Variovorax paradoxus: one gene and its partners. The protein of the gene in region 3 binds, or shares a complex with, the protein of the main gene of each other region. Links are inferred from orthologs where the notes say so. Each region holds a gene or a part of one and is shown on either strand. Other genes may lie near its edges.

Region 1 (6,643 bases), 1.2 Mb from region 3 along the record:
CCTCGAACAGCTCGATGCGGAGAGCGAGTGCTGCAATGGCCTCATCTCGCAGGCGCGGCTGCTGCTCGAGCGCGCCCGATCCGGCGACACGGATGCGGCCGGGCAGGCCGGCGCCCTGTTGCGGCAGCACCGGCAGTTCATGTCGACGCATCTGGACAAGGAAGACACGCTCCTGCACTCGCAAACCGCGCTGCTGCTCACGGCCGAAGAGTGGGCGACCGTGGTCTCGTCGATCTCGAACGAGGTCGGTGCAGCGAAAAAGCGCGAGCATCGGCGTTCAACGGTGCGCGGGTAAGCCTCGCGAGACCCCGCGACCCGTGCCTACGCTCCGGCTGAATCGAACATCGCGGTGTAGCGCCGCTGCATCTCTTCCGGCGTCAGCTTCTCGATGCTGTGGCCCACGTTCCAGCGGTGCCCAAAGGGGTCGCGGAACACGCCGGAGCGCTCCCCATAGAACTGGTCTTGCGGCGCCATGTCGAGTATTGCGCCGGCCGCCACGGCGCGGGCCACCACCGCATCCGCATCGTCCACATGCAGATGCAGCGTCACCGCGGTGCCGCCCAGCGTCTTGGCGCTGCGGATGTTGTATTCGGCGAACTCGTCCGAAATCATCAGGATTGCGCCGTTGTGAAAGTCGAGTTCTGCATGCCCGATGCGGCCGCTCGGTTCGGTGAGCCGGAAGATTTCCTTGACCTCGAAGACCTTGCAATAGAAGTCGATGGCCGCGCCGGCGTTGTCGACGCAGAGGTACGGGAACAGTTCATGGATGGCCATGGTGGTTGCCTTTCGCGACGGGAACGCGGTTGTCGTGGCGCCGATTCTGGGCCACCACGCCGCTAGCGTCTTGAACGAATTTGACCTTTTGTTGTGCCCGCCGGAACATGCCGCGGCGACGCGGCCCCCGTCCGCCGCCACGCCTGCGGCGACATGCCCGCGAGCGCGGAGAACTCGCGGCTCAGGTGTGCCTGGTCGCTGTAGCCGGCGGTGAGTGAAATCTCCGACCAGCTTTGCGCGGGGTCGCCGGCCAGCGTCAGCGCACGATTGAAACGCATCACGCGTGCGTACTCCTTGGGGCTGAGGCCGATGGCGCCGCGAAAGAGCGCGATGAAGCGGCGGTGGCTGTAGCCGCTGCGAGTTACCAGTCCCTCAATCGAAGGATTTTCATGGGTCAGCGGTCCGAGAGTTGCGGCGATGGCCGGATGCAGGCCGCGCAGGCCGGCGCCGAACGAGTCGATGACACGCTGCGCGAACAAGGCTTCGAAGACTGCCAGCTGCCTGTCGAGGTCGCCCGCGGCATGAACCTGCTCGAGCGCGGCATCGGTCTGCCGCGCGCCCCACAACGCATCGAGCGGCGTGTGCTGGCTGGCCAATGCGTCTTCCGGCGCACCGAGCAAGGCTCGGGCTGCGCCGGGCTGAAGCAGCGCGCCGACGGAGCGCGTGGCCACCGACGCGTCGCGCATGTACGAGGCGGCGCGCGTGCCGCCGACGATCGCGTAACCGCAGGTCTGGCCGCGCGTGTCGTCGGCGCTACCGAATAGCTTCAGCGGCGGACCCGACAGGCGGAACACCACGTGCATGCCGCCCGTAGGCAGCACGTGTTCGCGCGCGCCCGGCCGTTCGGTCGGTACGCCTTCGGGCGCCGAGGCCCACAGCAGCTTCACGAAGGGCTGCAGATGGGGAGAAGAGGGCCGCGTCAGCTGCATCAGCGCATTGTGAGGCGGAAGCCGCGGCAAAGGCTCAGTCCCACCAGACGGCGAGCACGTGTGTGTCACGGCCTTTCCGGATGTCCGATGGAATGTCGCTGTCTGCGGTCTTCCAGATCTCGTCGGGTTCGAGCGGCGCGAGTGCTTCGGCCAGCTCGTCCTCCGACAGGGAGCCGACCACGAAAACAGTGTCGGCGAAAGGCCAGCAATCCTCGCCCGGATCGAGCTCCGCAATCTGCGCGTAAACGGTCGTGACGTCTGGCCGCCGGGCGATGCGCGCGAAGATATCGCGAAACGCACCCATGCCCGGATGTTCGATGAGATTGCAGCCGATGGAGCCCAGGTCGTCATTCCCGTCGAAGAACTCTTCGATGGAAACGATCTGCGGCTCCGGCTTCGGTGCGAGCCGTTCGATCAGACGGTTTCGTTTGGAGGTGTCCACGTTGTAATCCTGTATTGAAGGTTTTGAGCGCCAGCAGCGGTAGCCTGGAAGACTTTCTCACAACCAGGCGGCAGGGGCGTGACCGGTCGAGGGGTCGACCGAACGCACGGCCGCGCTAGCATCGGGGCCATGAGCAAGCCCTCCACGACCCTGATTCACCACCCGTACACCCCGCCTGCCAACTTCGCCGCACCGCAGCCGGGCATCTACAAGGCCTCGACCGTGTTTTTCACCGACGTGGCCGCCATGCGCGCACGCGACTGGAAGACCAAGGCGGGCTATACCTACGGCCTGCACGGCACGCCGACCACGTTCACGCTCGAAGAACGCCTGGCCACGCTCGAGGGCGGCACCGAGTGCCTGCTGGTGCCGAGCGGGCTCGCCGCGATTTCCCTGGTCGCTTTCGCTTTCCTGAAGAGCGGCGACGAGGTGCTGATTCCGGACAACGCCTATGGCCCCAACAAGGCGCTCGCCACCGGCGAACTGGCCAACTTCGGCATCACGCACCGCATGTACGACGCGATGAATCCGGCCGACCTGGCCGCCAAGCTCTCGGATCGCACGCGGCTCGTGTGGGTCGAGGCGGCGGGCTCGGTGACGATGGAGTTCCCCGATCTGCCGGCGCTGGTGGACCTCTGCCGCACCCGCGGCGTGGTCACGGCGCTCGACAACACCTGGGGCGCGGGCCTGGCGTTCGCGCCCTTCGATTTCAACGGCAGCGGGCAGGGCGTGGACATCTCGGTGCATGCGCTCACCAAGTATCCGAGCGGTGGCGGCGACGTGCTGATGGGCAGCGTCACCACGCGCGACGAGCGGCTGCACCGCGCGCTGAAGCTCACCCACATGCGCATGGGCTTCGGTGTGGGCGTGGGCGACGTGGAAACCCTGCTGCGCTCGCTGCCCAGCATCGGCTTGCGCTATGCCGCCCACGACCGCACGGCGCGCGAGCTGGCGCGATGGCTCGCCGGCCGGGAGGAGGTAGCCCAGGTGCTCCACCCGGCGCTTGAAGAATCCCCCGGCCATGCGAACTGGCGTGCGCTGTGCGGCGAAACCGACCTGGCCGCCGGCCTGTTCTCCATCGTTTTCGACGAGCGCTACAGCACCGAGCAGGTCGACCGCTTCTGCGACAGCCTCAACCTGTTCCGGCTCGGCTATTCGTGGGGCGGGCCGGTCAGCCTCGTGGTGCCCTACGACATCGGCCTGATGCGCGACGCGAACGTGGCGCGTTGGCCCCACAAGGGCACGCTCGTGCGCTTCTCGATCGGCCTGGAGGACGTGGAAGACCTGCGCGCCGATCTGCTGCAGGCACTGTCACGGATGTAAGGCCGCTCTAGGCAGGCCATGGCAAGAAAGCAGCGCAAGAGCAAGAGCCAGTCCGTCGCGGTACACGCCGTGCGCGGGAGGGCGCCGGCGCGGCCGTCCGATGCCGCGGTATCGCGCGTACTGAAGATCCCTGCGCAGGTGCTGGAGGCGGTGGCGCAGGGCGGTCCGCTCGAGGGCGTGCCGGACATCACGGCCACGCGGCTCCTGCTCGGCGGATTGGTGGCGCTTTTCGCGCTGATTGCACTCTCGTTGGGTGCGGCAGTCCTGCTGCAGGACGACGGGTCGAACCTGCATGGCAATGAAGCGATCGTCGCGCTGGCCATCCTCGCGCTCTTCGCGGGGCTGGGCGGCGGGCTCTGGTATCTGCTGCGCCAGTTGGCGAACGCGGGCCAGGGCTCGATCCGGATCGACGCCGAGGGCATGCGCTGGGGCGATCCCGCGCTGCCGCAGGCGGTGGCCTGGAACGAGGTGTGCCGCACGCGCAGCGGCCTGCACGACGTGCGAACCGAATTCGTCTCGAGCGACGCGATCGTCAAGCGGCTGGTCTTCCACCGTACCGTGGGCGCTTCCGAGGATGCGGAAATCAGGCTGCCGCTGGCTCTGACGATCGACACCGGGCGCGTCGTTCGCTTCCGCAACCGCGCCGTGCTCCTGCGCGCGCTGCTGCTGCGGCTCGCCACCCAGCCGCGGCCGCGGCTGCGCTTTGCGGCCGAGCTGTTCATCGACGCCGGCATCGATCCGGAGACCTGGGAGCCCATGCTGGCCCCGAGACGCTGGATGTGGTTTTCTTCCCTGGCCGCGCTGCTGCCGGCGTTGGCCGTGATCATCCTCTGGCCCGTGGGCGAGCACGTCGGCTGGATGGTCGCCGCTCTGATCCTGGCCATGGTGATGGGGGCTGGCGCCATGGGCTGGTTCATGCACCAGCGCTATCCCGGTTTGCAAGGTGTGTTCGAGTTCGAAACACCGTCCGGTTCCTCGCCTTGAGACTGCACCGTTATCGCTTACAGTAGGCTACGCACAGTCACCGTGACTGTCTCGCCTCAAGGAGAAGCAGTGGCAACACCAAATTACGGCTACGAGAAGCGCCAGAAGGAGCTGGCCAAGAAGAAGAAAAAGGAAGAGAAGCTCCGCGAAAAGGCCAATCGCAAGCTCTCTCCCAGCAGCGAAGGGCTCGCTCCGGGTGACCCGGAAACCGACGTGGCCTCGCTCGAGCGCGATCCACCCACGGTGCCCGATCTGCCGACCAAGAACGGTTGATTCGCCATCGACGCTTTCGATGAAAAGCCGCTGCAGGCCTCCGGGCTCGCAGCGGCTTTTTATTTGTTCGGGGCCGCCTTATTTGGCGGCGAGCAGCTTGCGCAGTTCCGGCCAGACGTTGTCGAGCAGCTGCGGCTGCGCCGCGGCCGTGGGATGAATGCGGTCGGCCTGGAACAGCGAGAGCGCATCGGGTGCGTCGGCCACCCCCTTGAGCAGGAAGGGCACGAGCGCCGCCTTGGTCGTGCTGGCCACCTTGCCGAACATGGCCTCGAAGCGCCGCGTGTATTCGCCGCCGTAGTTGGGCGGCACCTGGATGCCGACGATCAGCACCTTGGCACCGGCCGCTTGCGCCGACTGGGTGATCTGCAGCAGGTTTTCCTCGGTGTTCTGGAGCGGCAGGCCGCGCAGCGCGTCATTGGCGCCAAGCTCGACCACCACGTGGCTGGGCTTGTGCTGCGCCAGCAGCGACGCAAAGCGGGCACGTCCGCCCGAACTGGTGTCGCCGCTGATGCTGGCGTTGATCACCGTGGCCGCGATTTTTTGTTGGGCGAGCCGCTTTTCGAGCAGGGGAACCCAGCCTTCGCCGCGCTTCAGGCCGTATTCGGCGCTCAGCGAGTCGCCAAGCACCAGAATGACCGGCTTGCGAGGCGAGGCCGCCTGCGCACTTTGGGCCTGGGCCGTCGCCGATGTCCCTGCGATGCCGAATGCGGCAGTGGTCAAGATAAAGTCACGTCGATTCAAAACGAAAAGCCTTTCCATGTCCCAACCCCCGTCTGAAGCCATTGTCGCCGTCGAGCACGTGTTCAAGTCCGTTACCGACTCGACCGGTACGCTGGACATTCTGCAGGACATCGATTTCACCCTGGGCTCGCGGGAAACCGCCGCCATCGTGGGTGCTTCCGGCTCCGGCAAGAGCACCTTGCTGTCGATCATCGCGGGGCTCGACACGCCCACGCGCGGCACCGTCAAGCTCGCGGGTGACGACATCTTTGCCATCGACGAGGACGAGCGCGCCGCGCTGCGCGCCCAGCGCGTGGGTTTCGTGTTCCAGAGCTTCCAGCTGCTCGGCAACCTGAGCGCGCTCGAGAACGTGATGCTGCCGCTCGAACTGGCCGACCGCAAGGACGCGCGCAAGGCCGCCACCGAGATGCTCGGGCGGGTCGGGCTCGGGCAGCGCCTCGGCCATTACCCCAAGGTGCTCTCGGGCGGCGAACAGCAGCGTGTGGCCTTGGCCAGGGCCTTCGTGGTGCAGCCGGCCCTGCTGCTGGCCGACGAGCCCACCGGCAGCCTCGATTTCGCGACGGGCGAGCAGGTCATGCGGCTGATGTTCGATCTGAACCGGGAACTGGGCACCACGCTCGTGCTCGTCACGCATGACCGCGGCATTGCCGCCCAATGCGAGCGCCGCATCACCATCGAGGCCGGGCGCATGGCACTCAACGAGTCGAAGCCCGTGCTCGTGGCCTCGCTCGAAGCATGATCGTTCCCCGGTTCTGGGCCGAAGGCCGCATCCAGGAGCACGTCGCGGGCAAGCAGATCACCGTGGTTCGCTACGGCTGGTCGGACGACAGCCCGATCGCCGCGCAGGCGCATGCCGACCAGCGCACGCGAGAGGCGTTCGACCGCATCGCCGGCGGCGAAGAGCTCAACCGCCGCGAGCGCAAGCTGGCCTACAACGGGGCCGAAGGCGTGCCCATCCGCGAGGAAATCGTCGAGCGGCAGGGCGACACCGTCGTCACGCGCAACAGCTACGGCGCGCGCTGCCTCAACACGCCCGACGTGCTGTTCGTCGACATCGATTTCGACGAACCCCTGCGCGGCAGCGTGGTCGGCTTTGCGCTGGCACCCGCGCTGATCGCAGGCATCGTCGGCGGCTGGACCGCCAAGACCTGGATAGGCGGGCTGATCGCCGCCCTCG
Region 2 (6,792 bases), 1.2 Mb from region 3 along the record:
CTTGTCGTGTGGCGCACGCGCGTTCACCTGCTGTGGCTGCTCGGCGCGGGCGCGCTGCTCGGTGCCATCGGTTTTGTCTGATCCTCGCTCTTTTTTAGGGAAGAAACTTCATGTCGCAACTTCGCTCTCTGGGCCGCTCGGGCCTCCTGGTCTCCCCGCTCGCCTTCGGTGGCAACGTCTTCGGCTGGACGGTGGACGAAGCCACCTCGTTCCGCCTGCTCGACGCCTGGCTCGATGCGGGGTTCAACTTCATCGACACGGCCGATGTCTATTCGAGTTGGGTGCCGGGGCACACCGGCGGAGAGTCCGAGACCATCATCGGCAAGTGGCTCAAGCAGAGCGGCAAGCGCAACCGCGTGGTGCTGGCCACCAAGGTGGGCAAGCCGATGGGCGAAGGCAAGGTGGGCCTCTCGCCCGGCTACATCCGTGAAGCGGTGGAAGCCTCGCTCCAGCGGCTTCAGACGGACTTCATCGACCTGTACCAGTCGCACGACGACGATGCCGCCACGCCGCTCGAAGATTCGCTGGGCGCCTTCGACGACCTGATCAAGGCCGGCAAGGTGCGCGCCATTGGGGCCTCGAACTTCAGCGCGCCGCGGCTGGCCGAAGCGCTGGACGTGTCGGAGCGGCTGGGCATTGCGCGTTACGAGAGCCTGCAGCCGCTGTACAACCTGTACGACCGCGCCGTGTTCGAAGACGCGCTCGAGCCGCTGTGCGTGAAGCGGGAGGTGGGCGTGATCAATTTCTACGCGTTGGCAGCCGGCTTTCTGACCGGCAAGTACCGCACCGAAGCCGACGCGGCCAAGAGCGCACGCGGCGCCAACACCACCAAGAAATACCTCAACCCGCGCGGGCTGCGCATTCTCGAAGCGCTCGACAAGGTGGCCCAGCAGTACAACGCCAAGCCGGGTCAGGTCGCGATTGCGTGGCAGATTGCGCGGCCTTCGGTCACGGCACCGATTGCCAGCGCAACCTCGATCGCGCAGTTGGAGGAACTGGTCGTCGCCACCCAGCTGAAGCTCGATGCCGGCACCATCCAGATGCTGGACCGGGCGAGCGACGAAACGCCCGCCTGAGAACCGGACGCGCCGCCTAGCCGTCGACCGGATTCAGCGGCGTCGAAAGAATCCGCTGGTAGAAGGCCACGTCGAGCCAGCGGCCGAACTTGAATCCGGCCTGCCGCACGGTGCCGGCATGTTCGAAGCCCAGCCGTTCGTGAAGCCCGATGCTGCCGGCATTCGCGGCATCGATGGCGCCGACCATGACATGCACGTCGCGCGCGACAGCCTCGGCAATGATCGCTTCCATGAGCGTGCGGCCGAGGCCGGCGCCGCGGTGACCGGCCTCGACGTAGACCGAGTGCTCCACCGTGTACTTGTAGGCGGGAAAGGCGCGAAACGCCCCGTAGCTCGCAAAACCCAGCAGCTTGCCGCCCTCGTCTTCGGCGCCGATCACGGGAAAGCCGCCGGCGCGCTTGGTGGCGAACCACGCCACCATGTTCTCGGGCGCGCGGGGCTTGTAGTCGTACAGCGCGGTCGAATTGGCGATGGCTTCGTTGAGGATGGCAAGGATGGCGCCCGAGTGGGCTTCCTCGGTGCAGGGGATAAGGCGCATGTTCGTTCCTTCGGAGTCGGCGAGGCAATCCATCCAATATAGGGGATCGGGCTGACGCGCCCGTGCCAAACGCAGTAGGCAAGTTCCCACAGCGACTGGCGACGACGGCCTGTGCTCGCTCCGCTGCCCGCCGGGATACTGCGAGTCATCAACAGCTTCCGGGGACAAGCATGTCTTTTGCGCTCTACATGATCGGTTTTCTGATCTTCCTGGCCGGCCTCGCCTGGGGCGCCTCGGTGGCCGGCGTGCCCGACCTCTACATCGGCATCGGTGCGTTGATCATCCTGGGCATCGGCATCTTCAGCGCGGTGGCGCGCACACGCAGCAAAGATCCTTCCTGAATTCGCTGCCTGCCTTCCACTTCACGCAGGCTTCACGCCGCGCGTACATGGCGTAGCTAACTTCGCGTGCGCACCGCAAGTCGCGGTGCGCAACGCCACAGGTCAGCTCGCCCATGCTCGTTTCCAGTTCCTTTTCCCGCCTCGAAGAATCCGCATTTCCCGCTGTCACGCATCTGGCGCCACCGATAGCCGGCCCACGGCCTTCGGTTGCGCAGGTCGACCTGCTCGTGGTCGGGGCAAGCTTTGCCGGGCTGGCCTGCGCCCGCGCCGCGGCACTGGCGGGCCTCAGCGTCATGGTGCTGGAGAAGAAGTCGAGCGCCGGCGCCAAGCTGCACACCACCGGCATCATCGTGAAGGACGCGGTCGATACGGTGCCATGGCTCGCGGAAGTACCGCCCGCCCTGGTGCGCCGCATCGACGGCGTGCGGCTTTATTCGCCCGACATGCGCCATGTGGACCTGCATGCACCGGGCTACTGGTTCTGGGCCACCGATGCGCCCGCCCTGCTCGACTGGATGGTCGATTCCGCCCGCGCCAGCGGGGTCGACGTGCAGCTTGGCACCCTGTTCGAACAGGCGCTGTGGATGAACGGCCGCTGGGAAGTCCCGGTGGCCCAGGGGCCTTGCATTTCAGCCCGCTACATCGTGGGCGCGGACGGCCCGCATTCGCGCGTTGCCAAGGCCCTCGGGCTCTCGCGCAACACGCGCTTTCTCTACGGCGTCGAGCACGAATACCAGGGCGCGCGCATGGCGCCCGGTTTCCTGCATTGCTTCGTCGATCGCCAACTGGCGCCGGGCTACATCGGATGGGCGCTCGACGGCGTCGGCGTGAGCCAGGTCGGGCTCGCGCGCCGCATGGGCACGCAGGACGCGCCGGCGCTCCGGCTCGATCCGCTGTTGCGCAAGATCGCCTCGGTGGTCTCGGCGGGCGACGCCCCACCCGTGGCGGTTCGCGCGGGAATGATCCCGTGCGGCGGCGTGCTGCCCGTGGTGGCGCGCGAGCGCGCGCTGCTGGTGGGCGATGCGGCGGGCATGGTGTCGCCGGTGACGGCCGGCGGCATTCATACGGCCCTGCTGCACGGCGAACGCGCCGGCGACGCCATCGCGCGCTTTGTGCGGGGCGAAGTGGAAGACCCGGCCGGCTGGTTCGTGCGCACGTATCCGCGGTTTCGGCTCAAGCGCGCACTGCGCTGGGCTTTCGACCACTTCCAGAACGACTGGATGTTCAACCGGCTGCTGGGTACGCCGCCCATGCGGCGCATGGCGGAGCTCGTGTACTTCCACCGCAAGGCCAGTCCCTTGTCCAGGGGCTAGCGGCGCAGCCTCAGGCGCCGCGCTGCCGCATGGCTTCGTAGAGGCACACGCCGCTGGCCACCGAGACGTTCAGGCTCTCGACCGCGCCGGCCATCGGAATGCTCACGAGCTCGTCGCAGGTCTTGCGGGTGAGCTGGCGCATGCCCTCGCCCTCGGCGCCGAGCACCAGCGCCAGGGGCCGCTTGAAGTCGCTCTGGTAGATGGTTCCGGGGGCGTCATCGCTGGTGCCGACGCACCAGATGCTGCGCTCCTTGAGCTCGTTCAGCGTGCGCGCCAGGTTCGTCACCATGAAGTACGGCACGGTTTCGGCGGCGCCGCTCGCCACCTTGGCCACGGTGGCGTTGATGCCGGCCGCATGGTCCTTGGGCGCGATGACCGCATGCGCTCCCGCGCCGTCGGCCACGCGCAGGCAGGCGCCGAGGTTGTGCGGATCGGTCACGCCGTCGAGCACCAGCAGCAGCGGCACGGTGCCGGCCTCTTCGAGGCCTTCGAGCAGCTCGTCGAGCGAGTGAATCTGCGCGGCGGGCTCGACCCGCGCGACCACGCCCTGATGTCCGTGGCTGCCGGCGAGCTTGGCGAGCCGCAGGCCGTCGGCCTCGACCAGCCGCACACCGGCCTCCTGGGCACGTGCGACGAACTGTTTCATGCGCGCGTCGCGCCGGCTGGTGTCGAACATCACTTCGAGCACCGATTTGGGCGCGGTCTTGATGCGCACGCCCACGGCATGGAAGCCGAAGATCACTTTGGGGGAAGACATCCCCCGATTATCCCTACCCGCGCGGGCCCACCCGATCCTCAGGCGATCGGCAATCCGCTGTGTGCGCGGGTCCGTTCATCGTGCAGTTCCTGCACGGCCAGCGCGTTCGGATGCACCCGGGCGCTGTTGCCGGCGCTTTCCAGGTATTGGCAGGCGGCATGGCCCTCGGCGGCCTTCTCGTAGCGCGCGACCCAGGCATCGCGCACCGGCAGCTTCTCGGGCGACACGGGCCAGACGCCCGGCCGCGGCCGCATGTGCTCGCCGATGCCGATGCGCCAGGGCTTGGCGCTCAGGCGGGCGCGAAAGCAGTTCTGGTTGCGGCACATGCGCGCATAGACCTCGTCGACGCCCAGCGCTTGAAAGCAGTCGGCCACCGCCGCGTCCGCCGGGCTGAAGACGTCGTGCATCGCCAGCACCCGGAAGCCGGCCGGCGTGCGGTACAGGCGCAGGTGCCAGTCGGGGTGGCTTTGGACGAAGCGCCCGATGCGCTCGGCCGCACGCTTCTCGGGTGCGGGGTTGTCGCTGGCCTCGCCGCGCTTCTTGGCCAGTCCGATGCGGTAGGCGACGATGAAGACCACGAGGGCGGCGATCAGCCCGCCTATCCAGGTCTTGGCGGTCCAGCCGCCGACGATGCCTGCGATCAGCGCGGGTGCCAGCGCAAAGCCGACCACGCTGCCGCGCAGGGGTTCGTCGAAATCGATGTCGACGAACAGCACGTCGGGCGTGTTGAGGCAGCGCGCGCCGTAGCTGTTGCGCGTGACGACGGTGTCGCCCTGCCGCTCGACGATTTCCTCGCGGATGGGCACGCCTTCGGCCCCGTTGTAGGCCAGCTTGCGCTCGCGGCGGTTGAGCTCTTCGCCGCCGGCGATGCGGTCGAACGCCTCTCGCGTGCGCTGGTCGGCATGCGCCTGCGCGGCGATCGGGCTGTCGTCCGACCAGCCGTAGCGAACCACGGTGATCTGCTTGCCCGCGACGTGCTCCTGGATGCGGCCTTCGGCCCAGAACCGGGGAACGATCATGCTTCGAGCGAGGCCACGAGCACGGGCTTCGACTCGTTGAGTGCCATGCGCCCGGCCTCGATGGTGATGCGGCGCTCGCATTGGGCGGCAATGCCGCGGTCATGCGTGACGAGCACGAGCGTGGTGCCCAGTTCCCGGTTCAGATCGAACATCAGCCGCATGACCTGCTCGCCCGTCGCGAAATCGAGGCTGCCGGTGGGCTCGTCGGCCAGCAGCAGGGCCGGCTGCACCACGAAGGCCCTGGCCAAGGCCACACGCTGCTGTTCGCCGCCCGAGAGCACCTTGGGGTAATGGCCGAGGCGCTGCCCGAGCCCGACCCGCCCGAGCATCTCGGTGGCGGCCTTGCGCGCGTCCTTGCGGTCGGCCAGTTCGAGCGGCAGCATCACGTTCTCGAGCGCGCTCAGGTTGCCGAGCAGCTGGAAGCTCTGGAACACGAAACCCACGCGCTGGGCGCGCAGCGCGGCGCGCTCGTCCTCGTCGATGGCAAAGATGTCGTCACCCGCGAGCTTGACGGTGCCGCGCGTGGGCGTGTCGAGCCCCGCGATGATCGACAGCAAGGTGCTCTTGCCGGAGCCGGAAGCACCCACGATGGCGGCGGTTTCCCGCGAGCCCAGGGTGAAATCGATGTCCTGCAGAATGTCCAGCGTACCGGTCGAGTCGGTAACGGACTTGAACACGTGCTCGACGGCGACAATGGCTTCAGACGGGGGTTGGGACATGGAAAGGCTTTTCGTTTTGAATCGACGTGACTTTATCTTGACCACTGCCGCATTCGGCATCGCAGGGACATCGGCGACGGCCCAGGCCCAAAGTGCGCAGGCGGCCTCGCCTCGCAAGCCGGTCATTCTGGTGCTTGGCGACTCGCTGAGCGCCGAATACGGCCTGAAGCGCGGCGAAGGCTGGGTTCCCCTGCTCGAAAAGCGGCTCGCCCAACAAAAAATCGCGGCCACGGTGATCAACGCCAGCATCAGCGGCGACACCAGTTCGGGCGGACGTGCCCGCTTTGCGTCGCTGCTGGCGCAGCACAAGCCCAGCCACGTGGTGGTCGAGCTTGGCGCCAATGACGCGCTGCGCGGCCTGCCGCTCCAGAACACCGAGGAAAACCTGCTGCAGATCACCCAGTCGGCGCAAGCGGCCGGTGCCAAGGTGCTGATCGTCGGCATCCAGGTGCCGCCCAACTACGGCGGCGAATACACGCGGCGCTTCGAGGCCATGTTCGGCAAGGTGGCCAGCACGACCAAGGCGGCGCTCGTGCCCTTCCTGCTCAAGGGGGTGGCCGACGCACCCGATGCGCTCTCGCTGTTCCAGGCCGACCGCATTCATCCCACGGCCGCGGCGCAGCCGCAGCTGCTCGACAACGTCTGGCCGGAACTGCGCAAGCTGCTCGCCGCCAAATAAGGCGGCCCCGAACAAATAAAAAGCCGCTGCGAGCCCGGAGGCCTGCAGCGGCTTTTCATCGAAAGCGTCGATGGCGAATCAACCGTTCTTGGTCGGCAGATCGGGCACCGTGGGTGGATCGCGCTCGAGCGAGGCCACGTCGGTTTCCGGGTCACCCGGAGCGAGCCCTTCGCTGCTGGGAGAGAGCTTGCGATTGGCCTTTTCGCGGAGCTTCTCTTCCTTTTTCTTCTTCTTGGCCAGCTCCTTCTGGCGCTTCTCGTAGCCGTAATTTGGTGTTGCCACTGCTTCTCCTTGAGGCGAGACAGTCACGGTGACTGTGCGTAGCCTACTGTAAGCGATAACGGTGCAGT
Region 3 (7,047 bases):
TCACCAATGCCGGCGAAGCCTGGCGCCAGGTGCGCAACGATTGGATCATTCCCTACGGCGCCGCGCTGCTGTTCGTCACGCTGCTGGCGCTGGCCATCTTCTATTTCACGCGCGGGCCCATCCGGCTGCACGGCCAGGAAACCGGCCGCAAGATCGAGCGCTTCACGCCGTTCGAGCGGGCCGCGCACTGGTCGAACGCCATTGCGTTCGTCACGCTCGCCATTTCCGGCATCGTGATGGCGTTCGGCAAGTTCTTCCTGATGCCGTGGATGGGCGCGACGCTCTTCGGCTGGATTGCCTACGCGCTCAAGAATGTCCATAACTTCGTTGGCCCGCTGTTCGTGGTGACGACGGTGTTCATGGTGTTCACGTTCATTCGCGACAACATTCCGCGCGCAATGGACCTGAAATGGCTGGTGCGTTTTGGCGGCCTCTTCGGCGGCAAGGAAGTGCCGTCGCACCGCTTCAATGCAGGCGAGAAGCTGGTGTTCTGGGGCGGCGTGCTGTTTCTCGGGCTCTTCGTCATCGGCTCGGGGCTCTTCCTCGACAAGCTGCTGCCGGGCTTCGTCTACACGCGCGGCGAGATGCAGGTGGCGCAGATGGTCCACGGCGTTGCAACGTTGCTGATGATGGCGATGATCCTGGGCCACATCTACATCGGCACGCTGGGCATGACGGGCGCCTACAAGGCCATGCGCACCGGCTACGTCGACGAGACCTGGGCCAAGGAACACCACGAACTCTGGTACGACGACATTGCCGCGGGCAAGATTCCCGCGCAGCGCACGGTTCCGGCCGATGCGTCGGCACCTGTCGCAGTGCGGGCGCCGCAGCCTGCTGAAGGAACGTCCTCATGAAGAAGCTGTCTGTGTCGTTGAAACTTTTCGCGCTGGTGCTCGCGCTGGCCGCACCCATTGCATGGGCCAAGCTGCCGCCCCCGTCCGCCACGCCCGAAGCCAAGGCCAAGGCCGCCGAAACCGCCGCCAAGACCGCCTGGAGCGGCAAGGTCGATGCATACAAGCTCTGCCTGGCGCAGGACCGCGTGGCTGCGAAGTACCGCGCAAGCGCGGCCGCGGCAGGCAAGCCGGTGGCTACGGACGCTGCAACGCCGCCTTGCGCCGATCCGGGGCCCTTCGCCTTTACGCCGCCGACAGAAACCAAACCGCTCGAGGTGTCGGGCGCGCATTCGCCGGCCCCCACGGCGGCGTCGCCACCCAGCACCATTCAGCCGGCCGCCACCGTCAATCCCACGCCCAAGGCGCAGTGACCACGCGTTTGCAGGTGCTGCCGCTTCCGCGTCTCACCGAGGCCCGCGCCGCGCTCACGCGGGAGGTCGAGGTCGTCGACGAGCATGGCGCGCATGGCACGGTTTCCATTCCGGCCGAGCGCGATCTCACGGTGTATGTGGACCGGCGCGAGCTGGTCACGCTGATGACGCTCGGCGCCCAGCCCGAACTGCTGGTGCTGGGTTACCTGCTGAACCAGCGGCTGATCGAAACGGCCAGCGACGTCGAATCGGTCACGGTCGACTGGGAAGTGGGCGCCGCCGCCGTCAAGACGCACGCCGGCATCGACCGCATCGAAGAGCGAACCGCCAAGAAGGTGGTGACCACCGGCTGCGGCCAGGGCAGCGTGTTCGGCGACCTGATGGCCGACATCGACAGTCTTGAGTTGCCGCCCACGCGCATGACGCAGGCGCAGCTCTACGCGCTGGTCAACGCGATCCGGCTCCAGGAGAGCACCTACAAGTCGGCCGGTTCGGTGCACGGCTGCGCGCTGTTCACGCTCGAGCCCGGCGGCACCGAAGCCACGATGCACTGCTTCGTCGAAGACGTGGGCCGCCACAACGCCATCGACACCATTGCGGGCTGGTGCGCCATGCAGCCGCCGGCCACGCTGGCAGGCGACCGGGTTTTCTACACCACGGGCCGGCTCACGAGCGAGATGGTGATCAAGTCGGCGCAGATGGGCGTGCCCATCGTGGTTTCGCGCAGCGGCATCACGCAGATGGGCCACGAGGTGGCCACGCGCGTCGGGCTGTGCGCCATCGGCCGGGCGACCAACCGGCACTTCGTCTGCTATGCGGGCGTCGATCGGCTGGTGCTGCAGCCGGAACTCGCACGCCGCAGTCCGGCCTGAGGGCTGTTCCCCTCCTCGCGCTAAGCCCCTGAAAGGCGCCGGCGCGCGCGCGTCGGCTATCGTCTCGCCCATGAATGCCTCCCTTCGCCTTGGCTGGCGCACCCTCTGGCGCGATTTGCGTGCCGGCGAACTGCGCCTCTTGATCGTTGCCGTGCTGCTGGCCGTGGCCGCGCTCACGGCCGTCGGCTTCTTCGCCGACCGATTGCAGGGCGGCCTGCAGCGCGATGCGCGGCAGCTGCTCGGCGGCGACGCGGTGATCGTGAGCGACAACCCCACGCCCGAAGTCTTCATTGCGCAGGCTCGCGCGTTCGGACTCCAGGGCAGCGGTACCTACGGCTTCCCGACCATGGCGCGCGCCGACGACGCCCAGGGCGGCGCCAGCAAGCTGGTGGCACTCAAGGCCGTGGCCGCGGGCTACCCGTTGCGCGGCAACCTGCAAACCGCGAACGCCCCCGATGCACCCGGCACCCTCACACGCGACATTCCGCCCGCGGGCGAAGTGTGGGTCGATGCCTCGCTGCTCGACTCGCTCGCGCTCAAGGTGGGCGACATGCTTCTTCTTGGCGACACCGGTTTGCGCATCGGCCGCGTGATCACGCTCGAGCCCGACCGGGGCGCAGGCTTCATGAGTTTTTCGCCGCGCGTGATGCTCAACCAGGCCGACGTGCCGCGCACCGGCCTCGTGCAGCCCGCGAGCCGTGTCGGGTACCGCTATGCGGTGGCCGGCGAAAACGCAGCCGTCAAGCGTTTCTCCGACTGGGCCGAGGCCACGATCAAGAAGAGCGAACTGCGCGGCGTGCGGCTCGACTCCTTCGAAGGCGGGCGCCCCGAAATGCGCCAGACGCTGGACCGTGCCGAAAAATTCCTGAGCCTGGTCGCGCTGCTCGCGGCGCTGCTGTCGGCCGTAGCCGTGGCGCTGGCCGCACGCGGCTTCGCGGCCAGCCATCTCGACGACTGCGCCATGCTGCGCGTGCTCGGCCAGAGCCAGCGCACCATCGCGATGGCCTACTCGTTCGAATTCGCCGTCGTCGGCGTCGTGGCCAGCAGCCTCGGCGTGGCAATCGGCTTTGCCGTGCACTACGTGTTCGTGGTGCTGCTTGCCGGGCTGGTCGAAACGGCGCTGCCCGCCGCCACCTTGTGGCCCGTGGCGTTCGGCCTGGGCATGGGGCTCACGCTGCTGTTCGCCTTCGGCCTGCCGCCCGTGCTTCAACTGGCCAAGGTGCCTCCGCTGCGCGTGATCCGGCGCGACGTCGGCGGGCTCAAGCCCGCGTCGCTCGCGGTGCTGGGCATCGGCGTGGCCGGCTTCGCGGCCTTGCTGATCGCGGCCAGCAGCGACTTGAAGCTGGGCCTGATCGCCGTCGGCGGCTTTGCAGGCGCCGTGGCCGTGTTCGCGCTGCTGAGTTGGCTCGCGGTGAAGGTGCTGCGCCGCAGCGTCAATGAAACCACCGCGCCGCGCTGGCTGGTGCTGGCCACGCGCCAGATCTCGGCGCGACCGGCCTATGCCGTGGTGCAGGTCAGCGCACTGGCCGTGGGCCTGCTTGCACTGGTGCTGCTGGTGCTGCTGCGCACCGACCTCGTCGCGAGCTGGCGCAAGGCCACGCCGCCCGATGCGCCGAACCGTTTCGTGATCAACGTCATGCCCGACCAGAGCACCGCGTTCCAGAAGTCATTGCGCGATGCCGGCGTGAAGAAGTTCGACTGGTACCCGATGATTCGCGGCCGCCTGGTGGCCGTCAACGACAAGCCCGTGTCGCCCGACGACTACATCGAAGACCGCGCCAAGCGCCTGGTGGACCGCGAGTTCAACCTCAGCAACAGCGTGGAAGCGCCGGCACACAACAGCATCGTGGCGGGTGCATGGAAGCCCGATGCACCCGGCGAGGTGAGCGTGGAGGAAGGCTTGGCCGAAACGCTCGGCCTCAAGCTCGGCGACGTGCTGCGCTTCGACATCGGCGGCATGCAGAACGACGCGCGCATCACCTCGTTGCGCAAGGTCGACTGGGGTTCGATGCATGCGAACTTCTTCGTGATGTACACCGTGGCCGCATTGCCCGATGTACCGGTGACCTACATGGGCGCCTTCCGCGCGCCCGAAACCCGGGGCTTCGACAACGCGCTGGTGCGCAGCTACCCCAACGTGACCAACGTCGACATGAGCGCCACCATCAACCAGGTGCAGCGCGTGCTCGACCAGGTGATCCGCGCGGTCGAGTTCCTGTTCGGCTTCACGCTCGCGGCGGGGTTGGTGGTGCTGTTTGCCGCCGTCACCGCCACGCGCGAAGAGCGTGCGCGCGAATTCGCCGTGATGCGCGCCGTGGGTGCGCGCGCCAGCCTGCTGCGCCAGGTGCAGCGCGCCGAACTGGCCGGTGTCGGCCTGCTCGCCGGCTTCCTCGCGAGCATCGTGGCATCGGTCATCGGCTGGGGCCTGGCGCGCTACGTGTTCGACTTCACCTGGACCGCATCGCCCGTGGTGCCGATCGCAGGGGCGCTCGCGGGCGCGGTCTTGGCGCTGGCCGCAGGATGGTGGGGCTTGCGCGACGTGCTGCGCAGGCCGGTGGTGGACACGCTGCGGCGCGCGGCCGAGTAGATTTTTCTTCCGGGATGGGCGGGAAGGGCCTGGGAATGCAATACATTCCCCGGCCCTGCATTCATTCGATGAGAACCCCCCTCCATGCGCTTGGCGTCATTCCAGATCACCAACTTTCGCTCGATCAACGACAGCGGCTCCATCGATTCCACGCAGCTCACGGCGATCCTCGGCCGCAACGACAGCGGCAAGTCGAACCTGCTGCGCGCGCTGCACAGCCTGAACCCCGCCGAAGGCATTGCCGAGCTCAGCCCGATCAAGGATTTTCCGCGGCACCGCCGCCTCGAAGAGTGCCAAGCCGACACACCGGTCGTTGCGACACGCTGGGCCCTCGACGACAGCGAGCGTGCCGAATTGGTGGAGATGCTTCCGCGCGCGGCCAACGTGCGCCACTTCACCGCGGGCCGGGGCTACGGCACCGCACGCTGGACGGGGCTCGAAGGCCTGGCGGAGCTGTCGCTCGATGTGTCCGACATCAAGGGCAAGGTCCGCAAGATCGTGCCCGCGGTGAAGGCCGCGGCCGAGAAAGTCGCCGAGGAAGCAAGGGCCACGCTCGAGCAGGAGGCCGAGGCCTTCGACGCCGCAATGATCCTGAGCCCCGACTACATCCGGTGGTCGGAAGGCGCGGTCGAGGCCCTGCAAACCCTGCGCAAGGCGCTGGCGGTTGCGCAGGCCGAGCTCAGCGACAAGCAGGAGCAGATGCTGGTCGAACTGGAGGACATGGCCCGCGCGATTGCCAACGACACGCCGGCGCTTGCGAAGGCGAAGCAGTGGGTGCTCGAAAAGCTGCCTCGCTTCATCTACGTGGACGAATATCCGTCGCTGCCAGGCCGCCAGAACACTGCCGACTACCTGGTGCGCAAGGGCTGGGGCCAGGCGGCGCCTGAGCAGCAGGGCTTCGAAAAGCTGTGCAAGGTGGCGGGGCTCGATCCGCAGCAACTGCAAGACTTGCTCGACAAGAACGACCTGGCCACACGCAACCAGCTCGTCAACCGCGCGGGCGCCGTCGTCACTTCCGAAATCCGCCGGCTCTGGAAGGACCGTGAACTCAAGGTGCGCTTCAACGTCGACGGGCCGTACATGGACACGCTGGTGTCCGACGCCGGCGACACCTATGAGGTGGAAGTGAACCTCGACGAGCGCAGCCGTGGCTTCCAGTGGTTCTTCTCGTTCTACATCACCTTCTTTGCGGACACGAAGGGCGGCCGTGCAGGCGATGCCATCCTGTTGCTGGACGAGCCCGGACTTCACTTGCATGCGCGCTCGCAGGCCGACTTGCTCGCGCACTTCGAGCGGGACTTCGGCAACCAGATCATCTACACCACGCACTCGCCGTTCATGGTGCCGGTTCATCGGCCCGATGCAGTGCGCACGGCCAGCATGGGGTCGTCAACGGGCACCATCGTGAGCAACAAGGCAGAGGGGGATGCGCGCACGCTGTATCCCTTGAAGGCCGCGCTCATGCTGAGCCGTATGGCGAACGAGGCCACCACACCGGTCGAGGAAAGCGCTGTTGCGGCGGTTCCTGTCCAATAGAGGCATGGAACACTTATCGGACGACATTGCAGAGCGGCTGACCGAACTCGAGATCAAGTCGAGCTATGCCGAGGACCTGCTGGAGCAATTGAACATGACGATCTACCGGCAACAGCAGCAGATCGACAGCCTGATCTTGCAGGTCACACAGCTGAAACAGCAGAGCCAGAACGCGGGGCAGGAAGGGGCAGCGCGCAACCTACGGGACGAGCTGCCGCCGCATTACTGAGAGCCTTGTCTACGGTCGGTTTCTATTCGGTGCGCTGTCATTCAGGGCGGCGCTCCCGCCGACGGGGTACCTTGCTCCGCGAATGTCCTCCGGCCTGCGGCCTCCCCCTTGCTTTCGCTGCGCAAGGCACCCCATCAGCGTGATCGTTATTCAGAGCGGTCGTCGATCGCACGGATCAAGCGCAGCGCCCGGTGTGCACAGGGCATCGGGTGCTCCCCGCAGCGAAATAAAGGAGGAGGCGAAGCCGGGGGACATTCGCGGAGGGGAGTACCCGGTGGCCTGTGCACGCGCCCTGAACAACAGCGCCCTGAACAACAGCGCCCTGAACAACAGCGCCCTGAACAACAGCGCCCTGAACAACAGCGCCCTGAACAACAGCGCCCGCTCAGCTCCCAACAGGATCACCCGTGCGAGTGCCAAAGCACTGCGAAGAAGTGGCAGGTGCTGCCGGCCAGCACGAACAGGTGCCACACCGAATGTGCAAAGCGCACCTTGTTGTCGAACAGGAAGACCACCGCACCGGCGGTATAGAACAATCCACCGGCCACCAGCCAGC

The links.
Region 1: the proteins of QFZ42_RS02955 (region 3) and QFZ42_RS08565 are in contact, whole or in part, in a cryo-EM structure (PDB 9GE8), measured with the Escherichia coli proteins. The link is inferred for Variovorax paradoxus from one-to-one orthologs.
Region 2: the proteins of QFZ42_RS02955 (region 3) and QFZ42_RS08570 are in contact, whole or in part, in a cryo-EM structure (PDB 9GE8), measured with the Escherichia coli proteins. The link is inferred for Variovorax paradoxus from one-to-one orthologs.

What each region holds. Positions count from the first base shown.
Region 1 is NZ_JAUSXG010000001.1:1,845,031-1,851,673, forward strand. The notes cover bases 3,645-6,643. They hold QFZ42_RS08565 (arylesterase), read right to left. Parts: upstream 5,485-6,643; coding sequence 4,804-5,484; downstream 3,645-4,803. Other genes in these bases: QFZ42_RS08555 (hypothetical protein), read left to right, coding at 3,645-4,452; QFZ42_RS08560 (hypothetical protein), read left to right, coding at 4,522-4,725; QFZ42_RS08570 (ABC transporter ATP-binding protein), read left to right, coding at 5,483-6,205; QFZ42_RS08575 (hypothetical protein), read left to right, coding at 6,202-6,643. Also shown: QFZ42_RS08530 (hemerythrin domain-containing protein), read left to right, coding at 1-295; QFZ42_RS08535 (VOC family protein), read right to left, coding at 322-774; QFZ42_RS08540 (helix-turn-helix domain-containing protein), read right to left, coding at 837-1,703; QFZ42_RS08545 (hypothetical protein), read right to left, coding at 1,738-2,145; QFZ42_RS08550 (PLP-dependent transferase), read left to right, coding at 2,275-3,468; more of QFZ42_RS08555, read left to right, coding at 3,487-3,644. UniProt on the Escherichia coli protein: TesA is a multifunctional esterase that can act as a thioesterase, lysophospholipase and protease.
Region 2 is NZ_JAUSXG010000001.1:1,849,484-1,856,275, reverse strand. Bases 3,903-6,792 are described here. They hold QFZ42_RS08570 (ABC transporter ATP-binding protein), read right to left. Parts: upstream 5,764-6,792; coding sequence 5,041-5,763; downstream 3,903-5,040. Other genes in these bases: QFZ42_RS08560 (hypothetical protein), read right to left, coding at 6,521-6,724; QFZ42_RS08565 (arylesterase), read left to right, coding at 5,762-6,442; QFZ42_RS08575 (hypothetical protein), read right to left, coding at 4,064-5,044; rlmB (23S rRNA (guanosine(2251)-2'-O)-methyltransferase RlmB), read right to left, coding at 3,903-4,025. Outside these bases: QFZ42_RS08605 (chromate transporter), read left to right, coding at 1-81; QFZ42_RS08600 (aldo/keto reductase), read left to right, coding at 111-1,076; QFZ42_RS08595 (GNAT family N-acetyltransferase), read right to left, coding at 1,093-1,614; QFZ42_RS08590 (hypothetical protein), read left to right, coding at 1,785-1,955; QFZ42_RS08585 (NAD(P)/FAD-dependent oxidoreductase), read left to right, coding at 2,069-3,268; more of rlmB, read right to left, coding at 3,279-3,902.
Region 3 is NZ_JAUSXG010000001.1:616,816-623,862, forward strand. Bases 1,823-4,967 are described here. They hold QFZ42_RS02955 (ABC transporter permease), read left to right. Parts: upstream 1,823-2,209; coding sequence 2,210-4,726; downstream 4,727-4,967. Other genes in these bases: QFZ42_RS02950 (formate dehydrogenase accessory sulfurtransferase FdhD), read left to right, coding at 1,823-2,139; QFZ42_RS02960 (AAA family ATPase), read left to right, coding at 4,811-4,967. Also shown: QFZ42_RS02940 (formate dehydrogenase subunit gamma), read left to right, coding at 1-857; QFZ42_RS02945 (hypothetical protein), read left to right, coding at 854-1,267; more of QFZ42_RS02950, read left to right, coding at 1,264-1,822; more of QFZ42_RS02960, read left to right, coding at 4,968-6,262; QFZ42_RS02965 (SlyX family protein), read left to right, coding at 6,267-6,491; PAQR family membrane homeostasis protein TrhA, read right to left, coding at 6,893-7,047.